Regions from separate parts of the [Clostridium] saccharolyticum WM1 genome, predicted to be linked through region 2. Evidence: a T-box and tRNA genes for the amino acid it is inferred to sense, from the RefSeq annotation. Region 2 holds a T-box; the other holds one or more tRNA genes.
The links. The T-box of region 2 lies ahead of proS (proline--tRNA ligase). A T-box ahead of a tRNA ligase gene usually reads a tRNA of that ligase, here a tRNA-Pro.
Positions count from the first base shown of each region.

Region 1 (16,423 bases), 2.0 Mb from region 2:
CTGACTCCGGTGTTGCTGCCCTTGCCATCTCTGCCTCCAGGACTGCTGCCCCTGCCATCGCTGTTTCCATACCTGACTCCTATGTTACCGCCTTTGCCATCTCTGCCTTTAGGACTGCTGCCCCTACCATCGCTGTTTCCATACCTACTGCCCAAAATGCCGTTCCTACCTCCGCTGCTTTCACTCTTATCGCCATTGTTACCGCCATAGTGCCCGCCCCTGTTATTGCTGCCCACATTGTCACTTCTACGCTTACTGCCGTCCTTTCCCTTTAGTCCCCCTATCTTCCCATTGTCACTGCCTTTTACCATACTGTCATTCCTGAATTTTACTTTTTTCAGTCTGTTATCTATCATATATAAAATCTACCTTTCCATTATTGAGTCTCTTTATAGGATAAGCTCGCCCTAAAGTATAAGTTCAGCCTAAATATTATCTCTTCTTAAATATCATCTCTTCCCATATATTACTCTTCCCATATATTACTCTTCCCAAATATTATCTCTTCCCATATATTACTCTTCCCATATATCATCTCTTCCCATATATTATCTCTTCCCATATATTATCTCTTCCCATATATCATCTCTTCCCAAATATTATCTCTTCCTTAAATATAACTCTTTTAAATACTATCCTTTTCTAAATACTATCTTTTCTTAAATATTATCTCTTCCAAATACAACTCTTTTTAAATATTATCTATTTCTAAATTGACCCCAATTTTTATCTCCTTCTAATTAGTATCCCTTCTAAAAAAAATTTCTTCCTATATAATCTCTTTTTCTTTTTATTTCTCCCCAATTCTCCCAATCCAATCCGTTTACCCAATAAATCCCGGTCTATTAAAGGCCAAAGGTATCTCCGCATCTGTTTTCCAGCGGTCCATTGCTCACTCTGTTTATCACAGCTATTATAATACATCTCCACCTCCAAAACCACCAAAATACCTCCATACATAAAAAATACTTGTATTATTTCGTCTCCCAGTTATAATAGATCATAAAAAGACATAAGGAAGTGAAACACATGACCCATACATCCCCGACCTTTTACCTGGATGAAACCCTGTATGACGGACGGCCCAGTGACGTAGCTGGACGCCTTCCCAAAGAAATCCGTACTTATGACCTTCTGGATAACTTAAACGTATCCTATCAGCGGGTAGACCATTCCCCTCTCCCCACCATAGAGGCCTGTCAGGAAGTTGATGCACTGTTAAAAATAGATATCTGCAAGAATCTTTTTCTCCGAAATGCCCAAAAAACCAGTTTCTATCTTCTCTTGCTGCCGGGCAGGAAAAAGTTTCGTACTGCTGCCCTTACCAAGCAAATCGGTTCTTCCAGGCTTTCCTTTGCTGAAGCGGAATACATGGCCCAATTCCTGGATATCACCCCTGGCTCGGTTTCAGTCCTGGGACTTATGAATGATAAAGACCGCCGGGTCAGGCTGCTGATTGATAAAGATGTGCTTTCCAATGAATACTTTGGCTGCCATCCCTGTATTAATACCTCCAGCCTGAAGTTTAAAACCGCGGATCTTCTGGACAAAATCCTCCCGGCTATTCCTTGTGAATACACACTGGTGGACTTGCCTTCCGGCCAAGAATAATTACGATTCTATCTGTAGCTTTTCGCTAAATAAAAACAGGGCAGGATCCAAATCTCCTGCCCCAATTAATTCCTTTCTCGTTCCTTTCGAATCAACTGTCTTAATCCAAACTCCCTCACTCCTCATTAAAAAGTGCAATCCTGTTCTTTCCAGCCTGTTTTGCCTGATACATGGCCCGATCCGCCCTGGAAAATAGCTTTTGATAATTCTCCCCACGTTTACCGGTTGTGGGAACGATTCCAATGCTGATAGAAAGATGCCCCTGTTCTTCCGGTATGATATCTTCAATCTTATCCAGCAAATTCTCCGCCCTTTCCCGGACGTTCCCCTCTTCCGTGAAAACAACAAACTCATCGCCGCCTACCCTTCCCACCAGATCCGGTTCCGGATAAATATCGCAAAGTATTCCGCCTACCTGCATCAGGATCCGGTCCCCGGCCAGATGGCCGAAACAGTCATTGATTTCTTTAAAATTATCAATATCAATCATGCAAAGCCAGCCCCAGCCGCCGTCCTTTATTTTTTTTTCTACCCGGTATTCAAAGGCTGTTTTGTTATATAAACCGGTGAGGCCATCCTTTATAGATTGAAGCAAAAGCTGCTCCTCCCTGGCCTTCAGCCCGGTAATATCCTGAAGTTTTCCAATAAGTTTAAGGGGACTTCCTGTCTCATCCTCCCATTGAGCCGTTAGCCTGCAACTGCACCAGTGGTATGGTTCACCTCTTTTTCCAAGACAGATTTCAAAGGATCGGATCTCTCCGTCTTTGGGCGCATTGTCCCTATGCTTTGCAAGAATCCGGCCAAAAGTCCTAAAATCGATCTGTCCACTGGCATTTGGTGACAGATATAGCCTCCCATCTTTATAATAATACTCAAATAAAACCGTATCTTTAAAAAGACTTATGTTTCTGTACATTTGCTCCGTCTCACTAAAACGGAAGAACTCATGCTCGTATACTGTATTCCGTTCCTCGAACCGCCTTCCTGAATTTCCTGTCATGATCCTTCCCCCTGTACCTGCTGGAATCCTTCATTCCGCATCTTTTCCATTCGTATATGGTATATGATAACGCTTTTTATCCGTATATGCAACCAATTTTTCAACCATTATTACGCATATAATACGTAGCATCCGCAAAGAATATCCTTTATGATTAACCAAGAGGTGATAATGTTGGATGAACAGTTTGTCAGGAATCGGATCACGGAGCTTCGGCTGAAAAAAGATATCTCCGAATATCAAATGAGCCTGGATCTTGGAAAAAACAAGAGCTATATCCAGGGAATTTCTTCAGGACGTTCCATGCCATCTATGAAACAATTTTTTGAAATCTGCGATTATCTTGAAATTACTCCCATAGAATTTTTTAATACGGAAAAAAAAGAACAGCCTCTTCTAAGGGAGGCCGCTGCGCTAATGAAAGACTTAACCAAAGAAGATTTGGAAGCGGTTTTCCCCATATTGCTGCGGCTCAAAGCAAGTGCGGACAATCAAAAACAGGCAGAACCGTAATCTCGGTCCTGCCTGTTTTACCGGTTAAATTGCTCTGGTACTCTCTTTCAGCCACATCCCTTCCTCGTCTGTCAGATACGGAGAAAGTGCTTCATAAACAGCTTTATGATAATCATTTAACAATTCCACATCCCGCCCTGTCATAAGGGATTGATCAATGGCTTCCAGATCAATGGGAACCATAGTCAGATATTCAAATTCCATAAACTGCCCATACTCATTCTTTTCCGCCTTTTTACACACGATCAGATTTTCAGTTCGAACACCGTGACTTCCCTCAATATATACTCCAGGTTCATCGGAAGTAATCATGCCTTCCTCCAAAATACAGTTATCCTGGCGCTCCTGTACCATTCGCCACCGAAACCCATTGGGACGCTCATGGACGTTCAACAGATACCCTACTCCATGACCGGTTCCATGATCAAAATTAATTCCCCGGCTCCAGAAGGGTTCTCTTGCCACATAATCCAGGGTCAGCCCTCTGCATCCATATAGGAATTTCACCGCTCCCAGACGCAGCATGCTGATGACGGTAAGAGTAAAATGCTCTCTCTCCTCCTTTGTCAGCGGTCCTACTGCAATGGTCCTCGTTACATCAGTGGTCCCTTCGTAATACTGTCCGCCTGAATCTACCAGATAAAGTCCCTTAGGCTCTATCTTCCCATTGCTTTCCTCAGTGGCTTTATAATGACACATAGCTGCATTGGCCCCATAAGCGGATATGGTATCAAAGCTTAGTCCTAAATTACCCTCCTGCTTGGAACGCAGATCATCTAAATACTCCTGGGCACTGACCTCTGTAATAGTTTCCTTCCCCACATTCTTCTTCAGCCAGCAAATAAATTTTACCATGGCTATTCCATCCTTAATGTGGGCTTTTTTCATATTTTCTACTTCCACCGGGTTTTTCATAGCCTTTGAAAGAACAGTAGGGTTCATTTTATCAATGATCCGGTTGGAGCTGTCAAGATTTTTTACAATGGCATAATTGGTCCTGGCCGTTTCCAAAAGAACCTTCTGATCCCTTAACTGCTGTACTGCCGTATAAATGTCATTGTAGGGGCATACCGTTACGGAAAGTTCCTTAAAATAGGCTTTCAAATCATCCTTTAAAACCGTTTCATTGACGAAGAGATAGAAACGGTCCAAAGTGATCATGGCATAGGAAAGGACTACAGGATTGCATACCACATCATTTCCCCGGATGTTTAGAAGCCAGGCAATGTCATCCAGGCTAGTGAGGATATGAATGGTGGCCTTTTCTTTTTTCATCTGGCTTCTCAATTCTTCTATTTTCTGAGCAGATGACTTTCCTCCATACTTCTCCTCCAGGATCCAGGCCGGCTCCGCAGACAGATGGGGCCGTTCCTTCCATATTATATCCACCAGATCTTCCTTATAGGCCAGAGTCACTTTCTTTTCTGCCAGAAGCATTTCCAAATCCTTTCCCAGCTGACAGTTTACCACCCGTCCGTCAAATCCCAGGCAGCCGCCTTCGGGAAGAACCTGATCTAAATATTCTGAAATTTCCGGAACCCCCGGTTGTCCCATTTTCTGCAGGGTGATTCCGCTTCCGTCAAGCTGTCTCCCGGCTTGTACAAAATAGCGGCCATCAGTCCACAGACAGGCCTCGTCTCTGGTGATCACAGCCGTACCTGCTGATCCGCTGAATCCGGTCATAAATTCTCTGCACTTAAAATATTCTCCTACATACTCAGATTCATGAAAATCTGAGGTTGGAATCATATAAGCATCCATATGATGCTCTGCCATTAAATTTCTTAATTGTTCCAGTCTTTCCTGAATCATTGTTTTGTCTCTCCTTTGGTTTCAAAATAATTCTCTATGGCCGCCCCGATCCCCTCGCTGTAGGTGGGATGGGCCCGCATGGCCAGCATTAACTGTTCCGCGGTCAGCCCGTTTGCAATGGCCGTTGCCATCTCACTGATCATATCCGTTGCTCGGGGGCATACGATCTGTGCCCCAACCAGTGTACCGGAATATTCCTCAAACACAAGATGGATAAACCCGTTCTGCTCTCTGGTTATAATGGATTTGCCGTTTCCGCTCATAGAATAACGGCCGCAGCTCACCTTCATGCTGCAGGCCCTGGCAGCCTCCCTGGTAAGTCCTACAGAAGCGATTTCAGGTTCCGTGTAAATGCAGCTTGGCACCACTGGCAGCTTGACAAACATGCCGTTGGGAACCACGGAAAGCCGGATGGTGTGTCCAACTCCCCCTATCTTTTCTACCACATAGGTTCCCTGTGCTGCCGCCACATGAGCCAGCTTGGTATGAGCCGCCACATCACCGATGGCATAAATCCCTGGTTCACTGGTTCTGAATTCTGAATCCACCTTTAAATGGCCATGTTCCATCTTAAGATCTACATCCTGTCCCATCAGTCCTTCCAGACAGGGTGCGCGCCCTGCCGCCATGAGAACCTGTCCCGAACGGACAGTCTGTTCCTCTCCATTCACTTCAAATACGCATACCAGTCCCTGATTGGATTCCTCCCGGATCTCCTTAACCTTTGCCTTGCAATGGATTGTGATTCCTTTTCTTCTAAGTTCCTCTTCCAGAGCCTGTGAAACCTCGGAATCCATTGGTCCCAATAAGTGAGCCTCACTTTCCAGTATGGTCACATGGGAACAGAGGGCGCTGAATATGGTGGCAAATTCTACCCCGATCACCCCGCCTCCGATGATGGTAAGCCGGTCGTAATTCCATGTGTCAGAAGCCAAAAGCCGGTCACTGGTCAGTACTCCCGGAAGATCTTCTCCTGGGATTTTTAACATTACCGGCCTGGCTCCGGTAGCAATGATGATATGATCTGCTTCATAATAATCCTTGCCTCCGGGGCCGTTAACTTCCACGGTACGCCCCCGGCGTATGGTGGCTGTTCCCCAGATGACAGTTACTCCGGCTGCCTTAACAAGCTCTTCTACTTCCTTGCGGTATGCCTTTACGGAACGTTTTTTATAATTCTGCATTTTTTTAAAATCAAAAGAAATGAAATCTGTGGATACCCCAAATTCATCGCTGTTTTGTAGCGCCTGGAAAATACTGGAGGCATGGAGAAGAGCCTTCGTTGGAATACAGCCCTTGTTGATACAGGTTCCTCCCAGTTTTTCCTTCTCCACTATGGCGGTTTTAATCCCCAGACCGGCTGCTTTTAAAGCAGCTGTATATCCTCCCGGTCCGCCTCCGATTACAATAATGTCATAATGTTCTGCCACTTACGCCTCCTGCCGGATCATTCCAAAATACAGGCAGGCATTTTTAATTCCTTCCTGATCAATTGGATCCGTAACATAATCAGCTGCTTTTTTCAGTTCATCCATGGCATTTCCCATGGCAATTCCCTTACCTGCAATCTTTATAATGTCATAATCATTCATGCTGTCTCCAAAGGCCACAGTCTCTGTAAGGGGGATTCTGAAATATTCGCAGAGCCTTACCAGGCCCATGGCCTTTGAGGCCTTCCGTTCCACCACATCTGCTCCCCGCTTATCGGCAAACATATGTACATGAATCTCCGGAAATTCCTCTTCCATAGCCTTAGCTCCAGCTTCATCTCCGATATAGGCCATGGTCCGTACATCCAGTTCCACCAGACTTCCCGGATCCTCAAATCTTCTTCCGCATTCCCCCCAAAGATTTATATCATGTCTTTTTACCACCTCCGGGTGAATATAATAATCACGGTCTCCCACTGTAGTGCCGACGCTGTAAGGGGTGTTCTCTGCATAAGAAAGAATCTTTCGAAGCAGTGCCTTATCAAAGGTATGTTCATAAATCACGTTATCTCCTACGGTTACCTTTGTCCCATTGAGATGGATAATGGCATCCGGTTTAACCAAATCCCGGATCCCGGTGCTGAAAACGGAATCCATATCTCTGCCCGTTGCCAGTACGATTGTATAATTTTCTCTCAGCTTTTCTATGGTTTCTAAGGCGCTGGCAGGTATTGCCCAGTCCTTATGGTCTAGCAATGTCATATCTACATCAAAGCTAACAATTGGTTTCATCTATTTTCACCTGTTTTTCTTCCTAAAATAATCCTTCTTTATCATAATATCTTAAATTTGAAATTTTTTCAAGAAATATACTTTACCAATCCGAAACTTTCTGCTATAATACCATATGTGTCACGGAAACGGAGTATGGCGTAGCTTGGTAGCGCGCTCGGCTGGGGGCCGAGAGGTCGCAGGTTCAAATCCTGTTACTCCGACTGATAAAATTGTAAAAGTACCGGTTTTTCTTACGTGTGTAAGGTATCCGGTATTTTTTGTATTTCATTTTTCCAGAATTTCATATTTCCAGATAAACAGGACTCTTTATAAGACCTTACGGGCGCAAATAATTCCGGCTTTCATACATCGTTCAGGAGGTATGCTTTTATGAGTTATCATAATCTTGATATGGAACATTATCCGAGAAAGAAACAATTCCAACTTTTTCGCAGTCTCGCCTACCCATACGTTGGCATGACCGTAAATTTAGACATTACAGACTTTATAAGCTGTATCAAAGAAAAAGGACTGCCCTTTTATTTGACCTTCCTATACGCGGCAGCTCAGACTGCCAACTCCATTCCGGAATTCCGCCGCCGTCTGAAAGGTGATGGGATTATAGAGTATGACCACTGCATTTCCTCCTATACTCTGGCACTGGAAAATGAAAGCTATTGCTATTGTACCGCTGATGACAGGCTTCCCATTGAGGATTTTTTTAAGGATTCAAAGAAACGTCAGGAAATAGCCAGGCTAAGCCAGAGCCTATCCGACGGTGAGGATGAAAACCAGCATTTATTCTTCTCCAGCATTCCCTGGGTGAGTTATACTTCCATCATTCAACCAGTTCCAATGCCTGCAGACAGCAATCCCCGTATTACCTGGGGGAAGTATCAAGCCATGGAAGGAGCAATAAAAATCCCGGTATCAGTTCTGGTAAATCATGCACTCATGGATGGATTCCATATTTCCAAGTTCTTTACAGAACTTCAGAGAAGGTGTGACAGCAGGGATTGGCTGCTATAACATCTTTATATTTATGGAAAATTTCCTCTTGCCTTTTTCCATTATTTCAGTTACAATTCCTTTATGGAGACATAGCTCAGCTGGGAGAGCATCTGCTTGACGTGTAGAGGGTCGCAGGTTCGAGTCCTGTTGTCTCCATTTTCAAAAAACTCTGGCACTTGCAGGAATTTCTTGTAATTGCCAGGGTTTTTGTATAGTTAATTCTACGATCGCCTATTCCCAAATAATCCCTTTGACTATTCCAACATATATGTTCATACTTCTACCAGGAGGTGATCATATGCAGGGAAGGTGCGGCCTTACTTCAGATATTATTAAATGCCCTCACTACTAAGTGGATTCGTCAGGCTGTGGGATTGATTACACCGTGTGCTGCTTTTACCTAGACCCAGGGGAGAAAAAGGTAGAAAAAACCGATGTCAAAAGAAAAAACCGATGGTATGAACTGTATTATAAGAGATAGGGATATTATAAAATTACTTTTTTAGGCGGGTCCGAATTATCGGATACCCGCCTTTTATCATTATTATCTAACGCAATTGTCATTGTTATTATCTCTCTGACTGCATTTCCTACTTTCTGTTTTAAAGCCTTTCCAGCAAGCTACTTTTATTTCTTATTTATACCAGTCGCGATCATAATCATGTTCGCATTCACACTCATCTTCCTGCTCGTATTCATAATTGTGCTCGCATTCACATTCATGCTCACGCTCGTATTCACATTCGCATTCATGTTTGGGTTTGTATTCGTGTTTGCATTTGCATTCGCATTTGGGTTTGCATTCACACTCACATTTGGGTTTGCATTCGCATTCGTATTCACGTTTGGGCTTGCATTCACGTTTGGGTTTGCATTCACACTCACATTTGGGTTTGCATTCACACTCACATTTGGGTTTGCATTCACACTCACATTTGGGTTCACACTTCTTAATACATTTGCATCTACATTTTAAAGTACTGCTGCTCATATACTTTGACTCCTTTCTTGCTGACTACACTATATTATATGGGACAGGCAGCCAAGGTGTGTAAGCCTATCTTTTCTCTTCCAGACCAGGATACTGAAGTGCACCGTTTTGACCCGGCATAAGCATCACCAGCTGCGTGAACCTCTTTCCTTCCAGATCCGGATGATTTTCCGTTCGATTTCCTCGTTGCTTACAGTAACAGTGCTGCTGTCTCCAGCATTAGAAAGCGGCCCCTACCTAACACAGGAAGCCCGCCTTTTATCATGGACTATCTATCACAATCGCAATCGTTCTCTTCTTTTTCTCTCCGACTGCATTTTTTGCATCCTTCTCTAAAGCCTTTCCAGTAGGCTTCTTTAATTTTTTTCTTAAACCATTCGCGGTCATCGTCATGATCACATTCACATTCATGATCATAATTCTGGTCACATTCGCGCTCATAACCGCGATCATATTCGCTCTCATAATCGCAGTCATAATTGCGGCCATAATCGCGATCACACTCACACTCGCGCTTGCGCTCACAGTCACATTCATGCTCGTGGCCATATTTCTTTGCACATTTGCATCTGCATTTAATAGTGCTCATTTATTCACTCCTTTCTTTCATACTACACTATAGTATATGGGACAGAAAGACAAGATGTGTTAACCCCCGGACAAGCACAATCGAAGGGGAGAGAGAGCCCCCTGAGTTCACAGTTGAACAATACGGAAAAAACACCGGAAATCCTCACAGTATAAGGATTTCCGGTGTTTTCGTTTGTCCCTGAAACGGTTAATTGTTAAGGCCACACGCTATGACCGGGTTATACAAGCTTATTTTATTGAGGCAGCCACTTCATCAACCATTGCATTGGTGGCTGTAATGCCTCCGGAAACAACATACCAGTTGGTGGAGTCCAGATAAACGATGCGATCATCTGCCGCCGCTTTTGTGCCATTCATCAGTTCATTGTCCAACAGTCTTTTGGCACCGGCAGCTTCCGCTGCGCCAGTAGCTGCACCACGGTCTATAACAAATAAATAATCGGGATCCTTTTCCGCCAGATATTCGAAGGTAGCTGTCTGTCCATGAGTTGAATCATCAATCTTCTGGTCAGCTGCCTGGAAGCCAAAGTCATCATAAATAATAGAAAAACGGGATCCCTGGCCGAAAACGCTCAGTTCGCTGTCGTTTGCCATGATCACCAGCCCATTCCACTTTGCTGCTGTCACTTTTTCATGAACTTCCTTGATCTTTCCTTCAATATCAACTACCGCCTTGGAAAATACATCGGCTTTGGAGGGGAAAATCTGGGAAAGAATTTTTAAGTTTTCCTGAAAGCTCTCAAAATAGTTTTTGGTGGGCATGGTCATATATACCGTAGGTGCGATCTTGGATAGCTCCTCATAGGATTTTGATGCCCTGGCACTGATCAGGATCAGATCAGGCTTCAGTTCGTTTACGGTTTCAAAGTCAGGCTCGTGAAGGGAACCCGCTACCTTGTATGCATCCCCCGAGAATTTGCTTAAATGGTCAGCCAGGTTGCCGCCTTTTCCAAGTCCCACTACGTCGATTCCTGCATAATCCAGCGCATCCAGAGTGCCATAGTCAAATACTACAATGCGTTCTGGTTCCGTTGCCAGTGTAGTTTCACCCAGTTCATGCGTTACAGTAACCTCCTTTGGCACCGTACCTTGGGAAGCAGCACTGTTTTCTGCCTGAGAGCTTTGCGCAGTGGAAGCAGCGGTAGAATTCTTTGCGGAACCGTTCCCTCCGCAGCCAGTCAGAGATGCGGTCATGGCAAGACCCAGTAAAAATGCAAAAACTTTTGTTTTCATAACGAAATCTCCTTTCAAGATTGTCCATGTTTATTTATTTGATCAGCCCAAACGGCCAATACAGCTATTTGAAATATGCACACAGACGCATACCATTTACCTCATGAATGGTAAAATCCATGTCGTAAACCTTTTTTAATTCCTCAGAGGTAATCACCTCCTCTGCTGTTCCGTTTTTCAGCAGCTTGCCGCTCTTCAGCGAAATAATATAATCCGAATATGCTGCCGCAAAATTAATATCATGAAGCACCAGCACAACTGTTTTTCCATGTTCATCCACAAGGGTGCGCAAGAGTCTCATAATTTGAACAGAATGCTTCATATCCAGATTGTTAAGGGGTTCATCCAGGAGAATGTATTCTGTATCCTGAGCAATGATCATGGCTATGAATGCCCGCTGGCGCTCTCCCCCGGAAAGCTGGTCAATAAACGTATCCCCATAACGGTCCATCTCCATGTAACCGATGGCCTGCTCCACAATTTTTAAATCCTCTTTGGTGAGCTTTTCCTGAGAATGGGGATATCTGCCAAAGGATACCAGCTCCCGCACCGTAAGCCTCACACCAACATGGTTTGTCTGACGCAGGGTGGACAGCTTTTTTGCTAGTTCACTGCTTTTAAACGATGATATTGCCTGTCCGTCAATGCAGATTTCACCTTCTCCTGACATCAGGCGGGAAATCACAGAAAGCAGCGTACTTTTTCCTGCTCCATTGGCGCCGATCAAAGTGGTAACGGCATGTTTTTGAATCACGGTGTCAATGCCCTCTAAAACCTGCTTTTCACCATAACGTTTTCCTATATTTTTAGCAACGATCACATCCGTCCCTCCCGAATCAAAAGAATAATAAAGTAGATGCCCCCGAAAAAATTGATGATCACGCTGATAGGCGTGCTTAATGCAAAGATCCTCTCAGCCATAAACTGTCCTCCTACCAAGGCGGTTCCTGCTATTAAAATCGCACCAGGAATTAATATACTATGCTTATAGGTTGCTAGCAGTTGTCTGGCAAGATTGGCAGCCAGCAGGCCTAAAAATGTAATAGGTCCCACCAGGGCGGTGGAAACGGCAATCATGACGGACACGATCAGCAGGTATTTTTTCACAGAACGTCCATAGTCAACACCTAGCCCCACCGCAATATCCCGCCCCAGTGACAAAACATCCAGCCGGTGGATCTTATATATTCCCATGGCACCCGCACATAACATAAAAACAGTTGCGATCCCCAGAAGGGACGTATTCACATGGTTAAAGCTTGCAAACATCCTTGCCTGAACCACCATAAATTCATTAGGATCAATAAGTACCTGCATAAAGGCAGCAAGACTGGAAAACAGGCTGCCCAGCATCATGCCGGTAAAAATGACGGCAAACAGGCGCATGTTCTCCCTTTTGAATACGAATCTATAAAGCAGAAGGCTGAATCCTGCCATGATGCAGACGGAGATGAAAAAATCTGTGATGTCAGACATCAGGGCAAGCTGCTTCGCACCCATAATAAATACCACCAGTGTCTGTACAAAAAGGTATAAGCTGTCCAGCCCCATAATTGCAGGGGTAAGAATCCGGTTCCCCACCACAGTCTGGAATACAATGGTGGAATAACCGATTGCAGCTCCTGTAATAAATATAGACGCCAGCTTGATCAGCCGTCTGGGTATGTTGTATGCAGCATGATCCAGGTTCAGTCCCCAGACTACGTACAGGAGTGAAACCACGAGTGTCAGCAGAAAAAGAAACATCAGAACTTTATGCAGCTTCATAAAACCTCCTTCCTGCCAGAAGCGCCAGAAACAGGCCGCAGCCGATAACGCCTACCGTCACACTGATAGGAATTTCAAAAGGAAAAATGATCAGACGGGAAATGATATCACACGCCAGCAGAAACAGGCCTCCAAGCAAAGCTATATCCACAATACTCTTTGGCAGATGATCGCCGCAGTATAACCTTACGAGGTTTGGTATTACAATGCCGATAAAGGGAATCGCTCCCACCGATACTACCACCACCGAGGTCATAACCGCAACAATGGACAGTCCCACCTGCACCGTTGAAAAATAAGGAATGCCAAGATTGCGGGAAATATCTTTTCCCATAGCTACAACTGTAAAACGGCTGGCAAATATCATTGCCAATGCCAAAAAGGGAAGTCCCAGATAAAGCAGCTCATACCGCCCCCGCAGCACCATGGTAAAGCTCCCCTGCATCCACGAGGTTATATTCTGAATTAAATCATGGCGGTACGCAATAAAGGTGGTGACCGCTCCCACTACATTTCCAAAAAGGATTCCTACAAGAGGAATCAACGCCGCATCCTTAAGCCTGATCGCCTGAAGAAGCCGCAGAAACAACATGGTTCCCAGAAATGCCGCACCAAAGGCTATGAGCATTTTAACTGCCGGAGTTGCACCGGGAAACAATAAGACAGCAGTCAGCACGCCTAATTTGGCCCATTCGGTGGTAGAGCCTGTAGAGGGAGATATATAGCGGTTGGAAGCCAGCATCTGCATGATCACCCCTGACACCGCCATTCCCATACCGGCTACCAAAATACTGACCAGCCTTGGAATACGGCTCACAACCATGATTTTCATTTGGTCCGGCGTGGTAAACAGGCTTTGTAATGAAAGATCCTTGACACCGATAAAAAGGGAGAAAACGCCTAAAACAATAATTGCTAGTATGTAAATAAATTTTTTCATTGAATCCCCAGTCTTGACAGTTTCGTGTCCATCGTTATAATTGTAAGTGTTGGTTAGTTTTAGCTAACTACTGTAGTATACTTATTTAACGCAGCTTTGTTTGAACAATATTGACCTATATTTCAAAATATTGATCTTGAAATGCAAATACGGAGGAATTATGGAAACCATCAAAAGAATTTTAGAAGAATTTAATGCCTGCACCAATCTGGCAGTACGGGCTTTTGACCGGTTTGAAAACTGTCTTATGATATGCGCCGGCCCAACCAACCGCTTATGCTGTTATCCATTATGGCGTAAAACAGTATGCAAGGCCTGTGAATTGCTCCATTCCGGAATAGATCAGGAACATATTACCCTGCAATGTGAAATGGCCGCCTGTCCCATGATGGGCACATCAAAGGCGGAACTGTCCTTTACCGCCTGTTACATAGACCCGGCCATGCCTGAGCTTGGAACCTTTGTTTTCGGTCCCTATATGCAGAATGGGGGAGATCCCGTATTCCCCTTAAAGCCAGCCCGGGTGGTGCCGCATTTAATATCGCTGCTTCGGATGATCTCCCAAAAACATTTAAAGCAGGACATGGAATTTCTGGCAAAGCAGGGAAATTCCTATCAGATATCCCGATGTATCGGCTTTATAAAAAACCAGCTCTGGGGCAACGTAACTCTCCAGGAAGCCTCTGATTACTTAGACTTAAACCCATCCTATTTATGCCGTCTGTTTAAAAAAGAAATGGGATGTTCCTTTTCTCAATATATCAACCGCCTGCGTGTGGAACGCAGTCAGGTTCTGCTGTGTGATCAGACTTATTCTATGCTGGAAATAACTCTTGCCGTGGGATTTTCCAGCCAAAGCTATTTTAACCGCGTCTTTAAAAGCATTTGCGGCAAAACACCCCAGGAATACCGGGAGAGTGTTTGCACAATTTATGATAATTCTCAAACGACCTTGATCATCTAAGCTGGCGGCATCAGGGATCGCCGGAAGGTTTTTTGATAAAAATTAAAATAATTCTTGAATCCGCGTCACAAAAACGTTTTTTATCCGTTATTATATATGTAACATCATTCGGGCGGAAGTTCTCCTTTGCTCTGCTTCCGCCCATCCCTTCGGCTTGTTCACAAAATTTTTGTAAACACATATATTAATATTACAGAACGGCTTATCAAAGCAGAAGCAGAAAGAAGCATTGACAACTCTCAGCCGCCGCTTTACCAAAGATAGATAACTCATTTTGGTTTATGTTTTCTTTTCTTCTACGGTTGATGACAAGTCCTGTAAAACTGCCCGATCATAAATATGAAACCTCAAGGGGGAGGAAGCCATGGCATCTTGGTTTCCACCCCTTTAAAGGATTAATCTGATCTTCTTTTTGTATTTGGTCCCATGCCTTCCCGGCGGGAATTATGAGTCTGATTCTGATTTTCCAATTTTCCTTTTTCTGTTGTGCCATGATACATTTCATTTGAATTTTTCCGGGAAAGCTTTTCCTGTCCGCTGTTCTTCATTTCCATCACCTCACTCATAGTATGATCCGGCACCATAACTTTTATGTAAAATTGAAGATTTTACGCATAATACAATCCATGGCTGCGCATGATAAAATTGAGGTGATGAAAATGTCATATATAGCTCCTGCAGTCCAGGCAAAATTTGAGACTCTTTCCATTGACTTAAAGAATGAGATCCTGGAACGAAACGTACAAATTAACACCATTTACGATTTGATCCATGTTTTGGAGGAAATTGTAGGTGAAGGAAGTAAATGATTTTCCTAAAAAACAGTCACAAGACGAAACCGGCCTTATGACTGTTTTTTGATACCGGAACATAAGGTCCTCCCTAATCGAGTAGGAGGCGAGCAAACTAGAAAAAGGGCCGGACACAGAGGGTCCGACCCATTAATAAATGTAAAAATAATTATCTCCAATAGCTGTAAGAAGACTTGCACTGACGGCCACTTTTTGTGGTTGCAGCCTTGGTTTTGGAACAGGAGCTGCTGTTTTTGCCGGTGGAGCAGCTGTTTTTGCTGGTGGAGCAGTTACTGCCGGAACAGGCAGCTCCCTTTGTACCGGTGGAACCGTTGGTGCAGGTGGAACCATTGGTGCAGGTCGTACCGTTGCTGCAGCTATTACCGTTGCTGTTACAGCCAAGCTTGCTTAAAATGCTGTTAATATCCCCAGACTGTCCAAAGCAGTTTGAGAGATTAATGCAATTACTTGTTGACGTAGGGCAGGTTGCTGCCTGTGCGGTCATAGGAACACCTACAGTAAGTGCCGTTGCTGCTGCTAAAACGAATACTGGTAATTTTCTCATGGTAATATCCTCCTTATTTGTTACATAATTATTACATTTCTGTTACAAAGTGTATCATAACATACAGGAAATGGAATTTCACTAGGAGAAAATTGTCAATTTTCCTCTATTTTTCCAACTGGTACTCATTTACAGCCAATTTTAAGGCTCCCATAATGCCCTGATTATCATTTAAACTGGGAAGAACAATATAATGTTCCATGTCTTCAAGCTCTTTTGTTCTGATATATCCGGCCAACTGGCGCTTCACTTCTTCTCTTACCAAGGGCATCATATGTTCCTGATGCATCACGCCTCCCCCCAGAATAATGCGTTGGGGAGAAAGAACCATAATATAATCCACCAATGCCTGTGCAATATAATATGCCTCTAATTCCCATACTTCCTTCTGGCCGGCAAGCTCTATGCCCTTTTTTCCCCACCGTGCTTC
Region 1 is NC_014376.1:3,078,174-3,094,596, forward strand. Features, by position in the region: gene rlmD (23S rRNA (uracil(1939)-C(5))-methyltransferase RlmD) at 1-83, opposite strand, end outside; gene CLOSA_RS23700 (hypothetical protein) at 80-208, opposite strand; gene CLOSA_RS14320 (hypothetical protein) at 727-945, opposite strand; gene CLOSA_RS14325 (prolyl-tRNA synthetase associated domain-containing protein) at 1,030-1,611, shown strand; gene CLOSA_RS14330 (GGDEF domain-containing protein) at 1,727-2,611, opposite strand; gene CLOSA_RS14335 (helix-turn-helix transcriptional regulator) at 2,783-3,124, shown strand; gene CLOSA_RS14340 (aminopeptidase P family protein) at 3,149-4,936, opposite strand; gene lpdA (dihydrolipoyl dehydrogenase) at 4,933-6,366, opposite strand; gene CLOSA_RS14350 (HAD-IIB family hydrolase) at 6,367-7,158, opposite strand; tRNA gene CLOSA_RS14355 (tRNA-Pro) at 7,288-7,361, shown strand; gene CLOSA_RS14360 (CatA-like O-acetyltransferase) at 7,531-8,169, shown strand; tRNA gene CLOSA_RS14365 (tRNA-Val) at 8,235-8,307, shown strand; gene CLOSA_RS14375 (hypothetical protein) at 9,404-9,667, opposite strand; gene CLOSA_RS14380 (siderophore ABC transporter substrate-binding protein) at 9,962-10,966, opposite strand; gene CLOSA_RS14385 (iron ABC transporter ATP-binding protein) at 11,031-11,786, opposite strand; gene CLOSA_RS14390 (iron chelate uptake ABC transporter family permease subunit) at 11,783-12,733, opposite strand; gene CLOSA_RS14395 (ABC transporter permease) at 12,720-13,673, opposite strand; gene CLOSA_RS21830 (helix-turn-helix domain-containing protein) at 13,834-14,637, shown strand; gene CLOSA_RS22975 (hypothetical protein) at 15,033-15,185, opposite strand; gene CLOSA_RS22980 (hypothetical protein) at 15,297-15,446, shown strand; gene CLOSA_RS21835 (hypothetical protein) at 15,598-15,993, opposite strand; gene CLOSA_RS14415 (ROK family protein) at 16,100-16,423, opposite strand, start outside.
Region 1: it encodes a tRNA-Pro, which carries the amino acid that the T-box ahead of proS (proline--tRNA ligase) is inferred to sense. The anticodon was not compared.

Region 2 (16,423 bases):
ACAAAGGAGTGAAAACAGCTTCTGACGGGACTGGAATCAGATTCCCATCAGAAGCTGTTTTTGAACTGGAAAAAATTTTAGTTGACATGAAGCCTAAAAATGTGTTATTCTTTACCCCGGTATGAAGAGACATTATCGTTTTCATGCAAATATTGACCACTTCGTAGAAGTTAAGCCCAGACGGACAGGCGGGTCAGGTGCCGAGCGTGGGAAACCACATTATTGATTGAGTTAAAAGCTCAAATTTTATAAGTTGATTACTTTATAATCCGTGCAATAGCACATCACTTGTGAAACGATCAATAATAGCAGGGACAACATATTTGCTATGTAGACTCGAAAACGATAATTATCATGAATAAAAAGGGCAGAATGCTCTTATTGGAAATACGGTTCATGAAATTACAGGCAGGTGATGGCAGATCACCTGCCTTTTTGCTGTGAAAAAACATGCGCCCATCAGGCGCCGCTTTGGCTTCAGTGACAAAAGAGGGAGTGTTATTCCCGTGACAAGGAAAGGTAAAGTCCATATGAATAAAAAAGATCAGATGAGGGCGCCTATTTATGAAGCTCTTGAAACATTCCAAAAAAAAAGGGTGGTTCCTTTTGACGTGCCGGGCCATAAAAGGGGAAGAGGAAATCCAGAGCTTGCCAGGCTTTTGGGGGAGCGGTGTGTGGGACTTGATGTAAATTCCATGAAACCCCTTGATAATTTATGCCATCCTGTTTCCGTGATCCGGGAAGCGGAACGGCTGACAGCGGAGGCTTTTGGGGCAGCAGATGCATTCTTAATGGTGGGAGGGACCACATCGGCGGTTCAGAGCATGATCCTGTCCGTATGCAAGGCGGGAGATAAGATCATCCTGCCAAGAAATGTCCACAGAAGTGCCTTAAATGCCCTGGTATTATGCGGAGCGGTTCCGATTTATGTAAATCCGGAAGTGAACAGCATGCTGGGCATCTCCCTTGGCATGGAGATCGGTCAGGTGGAAAAGGCGATCCAGGAAAATCCTGACGCAGCGGCAGTATTTGTCAACAATCCTACCTATTACGGTATTTGCTCTGATATTCGTTCCATTGTCCGGGTGGCTCATGCCCATGGGATGAAGGTCCTTGCGGACGAAGCTCATGGGACTCATCTTTATTTCGGAAAAGGCCTTCCGGTTTCCGCTATGGAAGCAGGGGCCGATATGGCGGCGGTATCCATGCATAAGTCAGGAGGAAGCTTAACACAAAGCTCCCTGCTCCTGTTAAACAAAGGGGTGAATGGAGATTATGTACGCCAGATCATAAATTTGACCCAGACCACCAGCGCCTCTTACCTGCTTTTGTCAAGCCTTGATATATCCAGAAGGAATCTGGCTCTGCGGGGAGAAGAGTCCTTTGCAAAGGTAGTGGAAATGGCGGAGTACGCCAGAGGAGAGATCAATTCCATCGGCGGGTACTATGCCTATGGAAGGGACTTGATCAATGGGACCAGTATTTTTGATTATGATGTAACAAAGCTATCCGTCTATACCCTGGGGAATGGACTGGCTGGTATTGAGGTTTATGATCTCCTTCGGGATGAATATGATATTCAGATCGAATTCGGAGATATCTGCAATCTCCTTGCCTATATCTCCATCGGTGACAGGATCCAGGATATAGAACGCCTGGTGGGGGCCCTGGCGGATATTGAACGCCTTTATAAGAAAGACAGAGCAGGAATGCTGTCGGGAGAATACATTGCTCCCAAAGTGGCAGTATCCCCCCAAAAGGCCTTTTATTCACAAAAAATATCCGTTCCCGTAAGGGAATCCGCAGGAAGGATCAGCGGGGAGTTTGTCATGTGCTATCCTCCCGGAATTCCGATTCTGGCACCGGGGGAGATGATTACAGAAGAGATCGTGGAGTACATCATTTATGCCAGGGAAGTGGGATGCTCCATGCAGGGAACCGAAGACCCGGCTGTGGAACGGCTGATGGTATTAAAGGAGCAGATCAGGGAAGGGGAGAGGTAGGAACAAATGGAGATATGGTTTTCGAAATTTCACACCTCCAATGTAAAGCTTTCCGTGCGGATCGACAAACAGCTTTTTTCCGGTGAAAGTGAGTACCAGAGGATCGACGTGTTTGAATCCCAGGAATTTGGGAAGTTTGTATCATTAGATGGAGATATTGTTTTTTCTGAAAAGGATGAATTTATTTACGATGAAATGGTTACTCATGTACCTATGGCAGTTCATCCCAATGTAAGAGATGTGCTGATCATCGGAGGCGGCGACGGAGGGGTGGCAAAGGAGCTTCTGCAGTATCCCCTGATCCGGTCTATTGATGTGGTTGAGACGGATAAGCTGTTTGTGGATGTTTGCAGGGATATTTTTCCGGAGGTATCCTGCGGCCTTTCTGACCCCCGGGTCAAGGTCTATTACGATGACGGGCTCCGTTTCTTAAGAAACAAGAAAGAAGCGTATGATCTGATCATCAATGACTCCACGGACCCCTTCGGACATACGGAAGGGCTGTTTACCAAGGAGTTCTACGGCAGCTGCTATAAGGCGCTGCGAAGCGACGGCATCATGGTTTATCAGCATGGAAGTCCGTTTTATGATGAGGATGAGGCAGCCTGCAGGAGTATGCACCGGAAGGTATACCGATCCTTCCCCATCAGCCGTGTTTATCAGGCCCATATTCCTACCTGCCCGTCAGGCTACTGGCTGTTTGGGTTCGCATCAAAAAAATATCATCCCGTCAATGACTTTAAGCCAGCAGCATGGAATCAGTTAAAAATTGAAACATGGTACTATACAACCAATCTTCATACGGGCGCTTTCATGCTGCCTAAATATGTGGAAGATTTACTGGAAGAGGAGGAAAAAGAATGAGCAGATTATTAGTTATCGGGTGCGGCGGGGTTGCTTCAGTAGCAATCCACAAATGCTGTCAGAACAGTGAGGTGTTTACGGACATCTGTATCGCAAGCAGGACAAAGGAAAAATGTGATGCCTTAAAGGATAAGCTTGCAGGAACAACAAAAACCAGGATCGAGACGGCGAAAGTGGATGCGGATCATGTGGATGAGGTCATTGCCCTCATAAAGGATTATAAGCCGGATGCAGTGTTAAACGTGGCACTTCCCTATCAGGATTTAACCATCATGGATGCATGTCTGGCAACAGGGGTGGATTATATTGATACCGCTAATTTTGAGCCTGAGAATACCGATGATCCGGAATGGAAGGCGATCTATGAGAAGCGCTGCAAGGAGCTTGGGTTTACCGCCCTTTTTGATTATTCCTGGCAGTGGGATTATAAGGAGCGTTTTGAAAAGGCCAATATCACCGCCCTCCTTGGAACCGGATTCGATCCGGGGGTTACCAGTGTTTTTTCCGCCTATGCCTTAAAGCATTATTTTGATGAGATCCATACCATCGATATTCTGGACTGCAACGGAGGGGATCATGGATATCCCTTTGCCACCAACTTCAATCCGGAAATCAACTTAAGAGAAGTGTCTTCCAATGGTTCTTATTGGGAGGAGGGCCGCTGGATTGAGACAGAGCCTATGGAGATTAAATCCAGATATCATTTCCCTCAAGTAGGGGAAAAGGATATGTACCTGCTTCACCACGAGGAGATCGAATCCCTGGCAAAGAACATTCCTGGAGTAAAGAGGATCCGTTTCTTCATGACCTTTGGACAAAGCTACTTGACCCATATGAAATGTCTGGAAAACGTAGGTATGCTTTCTACCTCTCCTGTGATGTTTAACGGGCAGGAGATCGTGCCCATTCAGTTTTTAAAGGCCCTGCTCCCTGATCCGGCATCTCTTGGCCCAAGGACCAAGGGAAAGACCAACATCGGCTGCATCTTCACGGGAGTAAAGGATGGGAAGGAAAAGACCATTTACATCTACAACGTATGCGACCATGAGGAATGCTACAAAGAGGTGGAGTCCCAGGCCATTTCTTATACCACCGGGGTTCCGGCCATGATCGGGGCCATGATGGTGGTAACCGGCCAGTGGAAGAATCCGGGCGTATTCAATGTAGAAGAGTTTGATCCGGATCCCTACATGGAAGCTTTAAACAAATGGGGACTTCCCTGGGTAGTATGCGAGGACCCGGAAACCGTTACGGTATGGAGATAGAAAAAGAATGAGGATTGAGGATTTAAAGACTCCCTGCTATGTGATTGATGAGGGAAGGCTGGAAAAGAACCTGGATATTTTAAAGAAGGTAAAGGAAAGTACCGGATGCCGGATTCTTCTGGCCCAGAAGGCATTTTCCTGCTTTGCAGAGTATCCTCTCATAGGCAGATACCTTGACGGAACGACTGCCAGCGGACTTTACGAGGCCAGGCTGGGACGGGAGGAGATGGGACTTGAAACTCATGTTTTCGCTCCGGCATATAAGGAGGAGGACTTTAAGGAGCTGACGGAAATCTGCGATCATATTGTATTCAACTCCTTTTCCCAGCTTGAAAAGTATCATAATTCTTTGGGCGGGGTGAAGGCCGGCATCCGGATCAACCCCCAGTGCTCTACCCAGGAAGGTCATGAAATTTATGATCCCTGTGCTCCCGGTTCAAGACTTGGTGTTCCCCTTGATCATTTTAAGGAGGAGTGGCTTCCCTGGCTTTCCGGGTTCCATTTTCACACCTTGTGTGAACAGAACTCCGATGATTTAAAAAAGACTTTGGATGCGGTGGAGGAAAAGTTCGGAAAGTATTTATCCGGACTGTCCTGGCTGAACATGGGCGGAGGACATCACATTACCAGAGAGGATTACGACATCGGACTGCTGGAGACCTGTATAAAGAGGATAAAGGAAAAATACGGCCTGCAGGTTTATCTGGAACCGGGAGAGGCGGTTGCTCTCAATGCAGGATATCTGGTGACAGAGGTCATGGATGTGGTGGATAACGGGATAAAGACTCTGATCCTTGACGCTTCCGCAGCCTGTCATATGCCTGATGTTCTGGAAATGCCGTATCGGCCCCCTTTAAAGGACAGCGGAAAGCCGGGAGAAAAAGCTTTTACCTACCGGCTTTCCTCCTGCACCTGTCTGGCAGGAGATGTGATCGGGGATTATTCCTTTGACAGGGAATTAAAGCCGGGGGATAAGCTGTATTTTATGGATATGGCCATTTATTCCATGGTTAAGAACAACACCTTTAACGGAATGCCCCTTCCTGCCATAGCCATTATGGATAAGGAAGGGGACTGCCATGTTATAAAAAGGTTCGGCTATGAGGATTTTAAGAACCGGCTGGCCTGACTGCCCGCTTGTTCATTAGGAGACAAACTATGGAGAAATTAAAAAGCCTCCCGGCAAAAGACGGGTTTTACATGCCTGGAGAATTTGAGCCCCATTGGGGCTGTATCATGATCTGGCCCAAACGGCCCGGCTCCTGGCCCTTCGGGGCCGGAAAAGCAAGGAAGGCCTTTGCAAGGATCGCAGAGGCCATAGCAGACAGCGAGCAGGTGATTATGCTGGCAGAGGAAGATGTAGCGGAAAATGCAAGAGAGATGCTTTCCGGCAGGATTCAGATTGCTGTCATGGAGTCCGATGATGCATGGGCAAGGGATGTGGGGCCTACCTTTGTTGTGAATAAGGACCGCAGGGTAAGGGGGATCGACTGGCAATTCAATGCCTGGGGCGGAACCTTTGACGGGCTGTATCCGGACTGGAAGAAGGATGACCTGCTTGCAGGGCGTTTTTGCGAGCGATTTGGATATCCGGTCTATGATGCGGGGCATTTTGTCCTGGAAGGGGGCTCTATTCATTCTGACGGAGAGGGCACGCTTTTGGTGACGGAAAGCTGTTTATTAAGCCCGGGCCGGAATCCTTCTCTTACAAAGCTTCAGATCCAGGAGCAGTTAAAATGTTATCTGGGAGCCGTGAAAGTCATCTGGCTGAAAGCGGGCATCTATCAGGATGAAACCAACGAGCACGTGGATAATGTCTGCGCTTTTGTCCGGCCGGGAGAAGTGGTCTTAGCCTGGACAGATGATCAACATGACCCTCAGTATGAAATGTCCCTGGCCGATTTAAGGATTCTTGAGAAAGAAACAGATGCAGCAGGAAGACATTTTAAGATTCACAAGCTCCCAATACCGAAAAAGCCGGTCTGCATAACAGAGGAGGAGCTTACCGGCCTGTCCTTTGAGCCTGGAGAGGATGAAAGGGAGGCTGGTGAGCGTCTGGCCGCCAGTTATGTGAATTTTTATATATCCAACGGCGGGGTGGTAGTACCCCAGTTTGGTGATGATCACGATTCAGAGGCGGTTCGTATCTTAGGGGAGTGCTTCCCGGAGAGAAAGATCTATCCGGTGTATGCAAGAGATATCATTGTGGGAGGCGGTAATATTCACTGCATCACACAACAAATTCCGTTGTAGTTCAGCGATGTCTTTGTATCGTGATCTGTAACGCAGATACCGGAAGGAGGGTTTCATGAGAATGATAACAGCGGCAGCAGTTCAGATGAAATGCTGCGATGACGTTAAAAAAAATATAGAGCATGGGGAAAGGCTGGTAAGGCAGGCAGCGGAGGAAGGTGCCAATGTGATTCTTCTTCCGGAGCTGTTTGAACGGCCGTATTTTTGTCAGGAACGGCGGTATGACTTTTATGATTATGCAAAACCGGCAGAGGAGAACCAGGCGGTAAAGCATTTTGCAGGAATTGCCGCTGAGCTTCAAGTGGTCCTGCCCATCAGTTTTTATGAACAGTCTGGAAATACCATGTTTAACTCGGTGGCAGTCCTTGACGGGGATGGGACAAATCTTGGGGTATACCGGAAAACCCACATCCCGGATGACCATTATTACCAGGAAAAATTTTATTTCACTCCCGGAGATACGGGCTTCCGGGTGTTTGATACCAGATACGGGAAAATAGGCATAGGAATCTGCTGGGACCAATGGTTTCCTGAGACTGCAAGATGCCTGGCCTTACAGGGAGCGGAGCTGATTTTATATCCTACGGCGATTGGGAGCGAGCCTATTCTGGAATGTGACAGTATGGAGCACTGGAGGCGCTGCATGCAGGGGCATTCTGCTTCCAATATCATCCCGGTTCTTGCAGCAAACCGGGTAGGAGTAGAATCCGTGATTCCATGCATGGAAAATGGGAATCAATGTTCCTCTCTGAAATTTTATGGTTCCTCCTTTATCACGGACCATACCGGGGCTCTGGTAGCATCTATGGACAGGGAGGAGGAAGGCGTTATATGCGCTTCCTTTGACCTTGACCAGTTGGCGGCCGACCGGAGAAACTGGGGACTTTTCCGGGACCGCAGGCCAGGGATGTATGGGGATATCAGCAAAAAGGCGTAAATTTATTCATAAAACCGGCACTCTCCCCATATATATAGTAATAATCAATAAGTTGGGGAGTGTGCTATGAAGAGACTGTTAAGCAGAAAATGGATGATTTTTTTCGGCCTGGCCATGTGGGTATTGGTTGTACGTACTTTAAGCGGGTGCACTTTTAACGGGGATAATGGGGATAAAGTACGGGATATGGAACTTACCGTGGTAGCTGACGCGGATATTCCGCAGGAACTTAGACAGATCATTGCGGAGAAGCAGCAGTCGCCTTTTAAGCTGACCTACAGCGATGATAAGAATCTATACATAGTAGTTGGTTATGGAAAACAGGCCAGCGGAGGTTACAGCATCGCAGTAAATGAACTGTATTTGACGGATAATTCCATTGTCCTGGACACGGAGCTGATCGGACCGGAAAAGGGGGAAAATACGGGGACAGAACCCTCCTATCCATTCATCGTCATTCAAACAGAGATGTCGGAGCTTCCGGTGGTGTTCCAGTAGGAAATAAGGAGAAAACAGCCGTTCCGCAGATGGCAAATGCGGGACGGCTGTTTTTGCGGGGATAATATGGATTCCTACCGTGGAAAACTGTAAATTCCCCTTTTTTCTTAGGCTGTCATATGATATACTACTTCAAACAGGAATAGGCAGTAAGGAAAAGAGGAAGATCATATGATATTAAAGGATATATGGCTTGATGTGTCAGCAGTAAAGGAGCGGGATCCGGCGGCCAGAAGCAAGCTGGAGGTGCTTTTGCTGTATCAGGGAGTCCATGCGCTGATTTGGCATCGCTTTGCCCATTGGTTTTACCAGCACAGGATGTTTTTTATTGCCAGGTTTATTTCCCAGCTGGCTAGATTCTTTACACTGATCGAGATCCATCCCGGAGCTCAGATGGGACACGGGATTTTAATTGACCATGGCTGCGGAGTGGTCATCGGAGAGACCACGGTGGTTGGAGATAACTGTACCATTTACCAGGGTGTAACCTTGGGAGGGGTAGGACTTAACAAGGGAAAACGTCATCCCACCCTTGGGAATAATGTAACCGTAGGCGCAGGGGCAAAGATCTTAGGATCCTTTGAGGTGGGAGATAATTGTACCATAGCGGCCAATGCTGTGCTTTTAAAGCCTTTGGAGAGCAATGTGACAGCGGTGGGAATCCCCGCCCGTGCGGTGAAGATAGACGGCGTCCCTCTTCCAAAGAAGGAGAGCAATCTGGTGACAATGGACCATTACTGCAAGATGGAGGAGCGGGTCAGGGATATGGAAGAAACGCTTTTAAAGCTTCAGAAAGAGCTTTCATCGTACAGGGAAAAGGAAGGGGCGATCCAGACGGAGGCTTCTCCTGAAGAACGGTCTGAGGAAGAAGGAAACAGGGAATAGAAGCTTTTGAAGCCTATGTTTTTCCTGAAGTAGTGGAATGGGAACAAAAAAAGTATAATGAAACATGCACCTGCATAAACTTTCTTAAAGGAATAAAGAAGGTAAGGCAGGTGCTTTTTTATGTTGGAGCTGGTGAAGAAAAACATACATATGAATCGCTGGAAAGGATATGCTACGTCTCAGATTACTCTTGACGATGATTTCATCGTCCCTGACAGTATGGATGACGTGGATCAGATGATTTTAAGTTCCGGTGAAATTACCATTGATTCTGTTAAAAACCAGACAGAGCGTGTGGTGGTCCGGGGAAAGCTGGACTTTATGATCCTCTACCGGGGAGCGGAAGGAGGGCTTCAGACCCTTTCAGGAAGCATTAACTTTGAGGAACCCATCAATGTGCCCGGACTGGAGGAAAGGGATATCGTCCAGCTGGCATGGGAGCTTGAGGATTTGAACGCAGGGATCATTAATTCCAGGAAGCTGAGTGTAAAGGCAATCGTAACGCTTACCGTGAAGGTAGAAACCTCCTGCGACGTAAACGCTGCCGTAGATGTGGACACGGGAAGCGCTTCCTCCGATGTGCCTATGGTGGAAACTCTCCGCCGCAATCTGGATGTGGTTTCCGTAGCGCTCCGCCACAAAGATACATTCCGGATCAAGGATACCACTACCTTGTCAGGAAACAAGCCAAACATTGATCATATTCTGTGGACCGAGATGAAGCTGAGAAGCGTAGCCACCAGGCCCATGGATGGAAAAATGATGCTTGACGGGGAACTGCTGGTTTTTGTTATTTACCAGGGAGAAGGGGAAGGAGCCCCCATCCAGTGGATTGAGGAAAGTATTCCGTTTTCAGGAGAACTGGATGTGCCGGATATGACTGAGGATATGGTTCCCGTGGTGACGGTACATTTGATCCATAAGGACATAGAAGCAAAGCCGGATTCTGACGGCGAGATGCGGGAAATGGATGCAGACGCGGTTCTTGAATTGGATATGAAGCTTTACAGGGAAGAGAATATGGAGCTGCTTAATGATTTATATTCCACCAACCGGGAGCTGACGCTGCAGACAGGGGAAGCCTGTTTTGATAAGATCCTGACGAAGAACATGAGCAAGTGCAAGATCGTGGAGAAAATCAGCCTGGATCAGGCGGACCGGATTCTTCAGATCTGCCACAGTGAGGGAGCGGTCAAAATTGATGATACGGAGATCAAGGAGGACGGACTTCATGTGGAAGGTGTGATAGAGGTGCGGATTCTTTATATGACCTCTGACGACAGCCAGCCTATCCAGTCGGCGGTGGAGGATATCCCCTTCCATTACCTCATTGAGGCACCGGGGATCAATGATAAGACCATCTGTCAGTTAAATCCGGGCTTAGAGCAGCTAAGCGCTGTTATGATGGGCGGAGGAACCATTGAAGTGAAGTCGACGATTTCCCTTGACTTACTGGCTCTCCAGCCGGTTTGCCAGCAAATCATTACCAATGCGTCGGAAGCTCCCATGGATTTAAACAGCTTGCAGAAACTTCCTGGAATTGTGGGATACATCGTACAGCCAGAAGATTCTCTTTGGAAAATTGCAAAAAAATTCCATACCACCATAGATACCATCATAGCCACCAATGGTTTGACAGATAAATCCGTAAAACCGGGGGATCGTCTGATTCTTGTAAAAGAATTGTCTTAAAATGGAATGCCAGGCAGAAGGATTCACTTTTGCCTGGCATATTTGGTTTAGACTTTGAATGATTTTTTTAAAAAAGGGTAAGATAAAGATTGCTATTCACATATCAGCTTGCCCTGTTATATAATATACTATAGCTAAGCTATAGCTTCAACCATCGATGGCGCCAAAACGCATCCAGCTGGTGCTTTAGATAGATGACAGGTTACCCTGGACGGTAGTGACGTGATTGCAAGGCGTTATTACCGTTTACATATCCTGAATTACCGATACCGGAGAATGAAGATCATGAATTACACCTATATTTTAAAATGTGCGGATGATACTCTGTACTGCGGCTGGACAAACCATTTGGAGAAACGCCTGTCCGCCCACAACCAGGGAAAAGGAGCAAAATACACAAAAGCGCGCAGGCCTGTGGTTTTAGCCTATTGGGAAGAATTTTCCACGAAGGAAGAGGCTATGCGCCGTGAGGCTGCAATAAAAAAGCTTTCCAGGAGGGACAAGCTAAAGCTCATGGGGGAAATTGGATGAGAAAAACCGTCAGGACCGCAAAAGCAGGGGACTGACGGTTTTACCCGTTCTAGGCAACAAAATGGTACATCAGGATATAATGGCACAGGCTTCCTCCCATGACAAAGAGGTGAAAAATCTCGTGGGAGCCGAAGCTTTTGTGTTTGGCGTTGAAAACAGGAAGCTTCAGGGCATAAATGATACCGCCCAGGGTGTAGATGATGCCTCCGGCCAGCAGCCAGAGGAACCCGGCAGGAGAAAGAGCATCTATGATCTTTGTAAATGCCAGAACACACACCCAGCCCATGGCAATGTAAAGACTGGAAGAAAACCATTTGGGGCACATGATAAAGCAGGCTTTAATCAGAATCCCTGTAACAGCGATTCCCCATACAAGAGCCAGCAGGCCCCAGCCGGTCTCATCTCCCAGAACGATCAGGCAAACCGGTGTGTAGGTTCCTGCAATCAGGATGAAGATCATCATGTGATCTATTTTTTTTAACAGACGGTTTATCTTGGGAGAGATATCAAGGGTATGATAGATGGTGCTGGCTGCATAAAGAAAGACCATGCTGATGCAAAAGACCGTTAATGCGGCCAGATGTAGCCTTCCGTCGGATGAAGCCTTAATAAGCAGCGGGGTTGCGGCAACGAGTGCCAGTATCATGGCGATGAAATGAGTGATGGCACTGACCGGATCTTTGATTTTAAATTCCATAACAAACCTCCTTGTAGAAAATGATAACCTATGATGTAGTAATTAATACTATGTATCACATCTTTATTCACTATACTCTTTTAGCTAAAAAAATGCAACTGTTTTTTACGGTATAAAGTTCAAAAAGGGGTTTGCCAGAATTGAAACAATAAAATATAATGAATAGAGGAAGGGAAGAAAGGGAAAGGAAGGTATGACCGCCCTATGAATCAGACGATTAAAGAACTTATGGAAAGAAAATCCGTCCGTGTATATGAGGAACGGGTCATTGAACCGGAGAAAAAGGCGGCTATTTTGGAAGCGGCGTTACAGGCCCCCACTGCCGGGAACATGACCTTGTATTCCATCATTGACGTGACGGACCAGAAGCGGAAGGAAACCTTATCAATAACCTGTGACAACCAGCCATTTATTGCAAAAGCGCCTTTGGTGCTTGTTTTTGTGGCCGATTATCATAGGTGGTACGAGTTGTTCTGCCATTATGAGGATGTGGTCAGAAAACCTGGCCTGGGAGATCTTATGCTGGCCTGTGATGATGCACTGATCGCCGCACAGAATGCGGTTGTGGCAGCAGAATCCCTGGGCATAGGCTCCTGCTACATCGGGGATATTATGGAGCAGTATGAGACACACAGAGATTTGTTCGGCCTTCCTAAGTATGCAGTTCCGGCTGCAATGGTAGTCTTTGGATACCCTACAAAGCAGCAGGCGGAGAGGAAGAAGCCGGAACGGCTTAGGCCTGAGGCTGTGGTGTTTGAAAATTCCTACCGCCGTTTAGATCCTGAGGAATTCACCCGGGAACTTAAGCGTATTCAGGGCAGGGAAGAGGATTTTGAACACTGGGTAAAGGCATTTTGCAAACGCAAATGGAATTCTGATTTCAGCACTGAAATGAGCCGGTCAATGGAGGCCATGATAGAGTCATGGAAGAAAGAGGAGTAAAGGAAGCCATGGAGCTAAACATATTATACGAGGATGAAGAGATACTGGTGGCGGAAAAGCCGGTGGGAATGGAATCCCAATCAGCCAGATCCTTTGAGCCGGATATGGTCAGCGAGGTAAAGAAACATATCAACAGATTATCCCCAAAGCAAGGGGAGCCATATGTGGGAGTTATCCACAGGCTGGACAAACCGGTGGGGGGCGTCATGGTTTATGCTAAAACAAAAGACGCTGCAGAGTCTTTAAGCAGGCAGGTTTCCATGCATCAGATGGAGAAAATCTATTATGCAGTGGTTTGTGGAAAACCTGTGGAAAACTTTGGAGCATACGTGGATTATTTGTGGAAGGACGGAAAAAATAATTGTTCAAAAATTGTGGATAAGGGGATAAAAGGTGCAAAGCTTGCAGAACTATCCTACCAGATTGTGGATGAACGGAGCATAGGGAATGAGGTATGCAGCCTGGCTAAGATCATTTTAAAAACCGGCCGCCATCATCAGATCCGGGTGCAGATGGCTGGCCATGGAACACCCCTTTGGGGAGACCAAAAGTATAATCCTCTTTTTCAGAAGGGATACCGCAGCGGTAATGTGGCTTTGTTTGCTTACAGCCTTACCTTTACCCATCCGGTTACGAAGAAACGGATGACTTTTTCCGTAAAACCAAAGGGAGATATTTTTGAAACGTTCTTATTGCCGGAAATGGCATAAAGAAGGAATTTTTTACTAAAGAGATTTCGCATATTTTCATTCCCTACGGCTCATAATAGTGATTGTACAAAAGAAGTACAAATCAGAAACAGGTGAGTCCATGGTGAAACCGAGCAGGAAACTGAAGAAAACATTATTAATATTGGGAGTTACAGGGGCAGTGTATTTCAGTTTTCGATATCTGCTGCCCCTTGTGATTCCCTTTTTGATTGCCTATGTATTTGCCCTCTCTCTTCGGCCTTCGGCTCTTTGGATTGAGAGAAAGACCCGTTTTGCCATAAAGGGGCGGGAGATTTCCGTTCCCCTTGCAATGATCGGAGGGATTGAGATCATCCTTTTCATGATCGTCTTTGGAATTATCCTTTACGTAGGAGGAAGAAAGATATTCATGGAAGCCAGGCTTCTGCTTCAGAATCTTCCGGTAATCCTGGGAGAAATCGACCGGTGGCTTATGGATAACTGTTCTTTTGCGGAGCGGTTTTTAAAACTGCCTGACGGATATATGGTAGAGGTGGTAAGAGATATTATCTCAGGAGGCCAGGTTGCCATAAAAGGCAGAATCATGCCGTTTCTCATGGTGAATTCCATGACCATAATGAAATGGATGGTTCAGGCAACAGTGATCCTCATTATATTGCTGATTGCCACAGTCCTTTCCCTTCAGGAAATGGATGAGATACGGGAAAGGCGGGATAATTCCATATTCTGCTTTGAATATGCCATGCTTGGGAGAAGACTGACCACGGTGGGAAGTGCCTGGCTTAAAACACAGGGAGCCATTATGCTGTTTACCATGGTGGTATGTTCCATCGGGCTGTTTCTATTGGGAAACCCCTATTTTATCCTTTTCGGAATCGGGATCGGACTTTTGGATGCCCTTCCCATCTTTGGCACAGGGACCGTATTCATTCCCTGGGCTCTTTTTTCCATGATCAATAAAAACTGGAAATATGGAACCGGGCTGATTCTCATTTATGTTATCTGTTATTTTTTAAGGGAAATTATGGAAGCAAAGATCATGGGAGGCAAGGTAGGACTTACGCCCTTGGAAACCCTGGCTTCCATGTACGTTGGACTGCAGCTCTTCGGACTTCTTGGATTTATCCTTGGTCCCATTGGCTTATTGATTGTGGAAGATATTGTGGAAGTATATGAGGTTTCATATTGTCATGACGGAAAAAAGGGAGCTGATCCGGAGGAGTGATACAAAAATTTGTTCCGTCCTGTGCAGGCAAGCGTTGACCTACTTGACAAACATTTGCAAATAACGTAAAATCAACCATACAATCTTTTTTATAATGAAGAAACAAGACGTTGAAGAGGATCAGTAAGTGATGATGTATTCCAGAGAGAAGGCCGGATGGTGGAAGGCCTTTATACCTCTCATGACCCAACCTCCCTCGGAGTCCCGCAGCAAACTGCGGCGCAGTCCTGCGTTATGGGAGATAAAGTGAGTCATGGCATTCTATGGCTAAATTGGGTGGCACCGCCGAGCTGTTCGGTCCCTTTCGTGGGAACGAACGGCTCTTTTTGCTTTATCAAAGTGTCTGTCTGCAGGAATCTCATGATTCGCCAATATTGCGGACAGGAAAATAGAATGTCATTATGTCCCGGAAGTTGGGCAGAAAATAGGAGAGGAGAATTAGTTATGGCTAAGGACAAGAAATTAGTAGAAGCGATCACATCCATGGATGTGGATTTCGCTCAGTGGTACACAGATGTAGTAAAGAAAGCGGAATTAATCGATTATTCCAGTGTAAAAGGCTGCATGGCCATTAAGCCGGCCGGTTATGCCATCTGGGAAAATATCCAGAGCGAGCTTGACAGAAGATTTAAAGAAGTAGGGGTGGAAAATGTCTACATGCCCATGTTTATTCCGGAGAGCCTCCTTCAAAAGGAAAAGGACCATGTAGAGGGATTTGCTCCTGAAGTGGCCTGGGTGACTCATGGAGGTTTGGAGCCGCTGCAGGAAAGACTTTGTGTCAGGCCTACCTCTGAAACCTTGTTCTGTGATTTTTATTCCAGAGAGATCCAGTCCTACCGGGATTTGCCAAAGCTTTATAACCAGTGGTGTTCCGTGGTGCGCTGGGAAAAAACCACCAGACCGTTTTTACGTTCCAGAGAGTTCTTATGGCAGGAAGGCCATACGGCTCATGCCACGGCGGAAGAAGCGGAGGCAAGGACAGAGCAGATGCTTCATTTATATGCGGATTTTTGTGAGGAAGTTCTTGCAATGCCTGTTGTCCGGGGCCAGAAAACCGATAAGGAGAAATTTGCAGGAGCAGAGGCGACCTATACCATTGAGGCTTTGATGCATGACGGCAAGGCTCTTCAGTCAGGAACCAGCCATAACTTTGGAAGCGGATTTGCTAAGGCCTTTGAGATCCAGTATTCCGATAAGGAAAACAAGCTTCAGTATGTCCACCAGACTTCCTGGGGAATGACCACCAGGCTCATAGGGGCCATTATCATGGTTCATGGCGATGACAACGGCCTTGTACTTCCTCCAAGAATCGCTCCCACCCAGGTGATCGTTGTTCCAGTCCAGCAGCAAAAGGAGGGCGTTCTTGAAAAGGCCTTTGAATTAAAGCAGGTTCTTTCCAATTATAAAGTAAAAGTTGACGATTCGGATAAGAGCCCTGGCTGGAAGTTCAGCGAATCAGAAATGCGGGGGATTCCGGTCCGTGTAGAGATCGGGCCCAGAGACATATTAGAAAATCAGGCGGTTTTGGTACGCCGTGACACCCATGAGAAGATCACTGTATCCATAGACCAGTTAAATGCCAAGGTAGGCGAGCTTTTGGATACCATTCAGAAGGATATGCTGGAACGGGCCAGAGCCCACCGGGATGCCCATACCTATGAGGCAACGGACATGGATACCTTTGTTAAGACCGTAGAGGAAAAGCCAGGCTTTGTAAAGGCCATGTGGTGCGGCTGCCAGGAATGCGAGGATCAGATCAAGGAGATCACCGGGGCTACGTCCCGCTGTATGCCCTTTAAGCAGGAGAAACTGGCCGATGCCTGTGTATGCTGCGGTAAGCCAGCAGTAAAAATGGTTTACTGGGGCAGGGCATATTAATCCCGGCAGACAGGAAAACCAGGAGGTAAAAAAGTGATAAAGATTCAGGTTCCAGATGCGGCAA
Region 2 is NC_014376.1:406,482-422,904, forward strand. Features, by position in the region: gene CLOSA_RS01965 (aminotransferase class I/II-fold pyridoxal phosphate-dependent enzyme) at 531-2,003, shown strand; gene speE (polyamine aminopropyltransferase) at 2,010-2,867, shown strand; gene CLOSA_RS01975 (saccharopine dehydrogenase family protein) at 2,864-4,132, shown strand; gene nspC (carboxynorspermidine decarboxylase) at 4,140-5,261, shown strand; gene aguA (agmatine deiminase) at 5,291-6,385, shown strand; gene aguB (N-carbamoylputrescine amidase) at 6,441-7,322, shown strand; gene CLOSA_RS01995 (protease complex subunit PrcB family protein) at 7,389-7,820, shown strand; gene cysE (serine O-acetyltransferase) at 7,992-8,705, shown strand; gene CLOSA_RS02005 (DUF3794 and LysM peptidoglycan-binding domain-containing protein) at 8,826-10,397, shown strand; gene CLOSA_RS02010 (GIY-YIG nuclease family protein) at 10,683-10,928, shown strand; gene trhA (PAQR family membrane homeostasis protein TrhA) at 10,978-11,625, opposite strand; gene CLOSA_RS02020 (nitroreductase family protein) at 11,830-12,567, shown strand; gene CLOSA_RS02025 (RluA family pseudouridine synthase) at 12,549-13,277, shown strand; gene CLOSA_RS02030 (AI-2E family transporter) at 13,378-14,481, shown strand; T-box leader at 14,583-14,787, shown strand; gene proS (proline--tRNA ligase) at 14,926-16,359, shown strand; gene CLOSA_RS02040 (CCA tRNA nucleotidyltransferase) at 16,396-16,423, shown strand, end outside.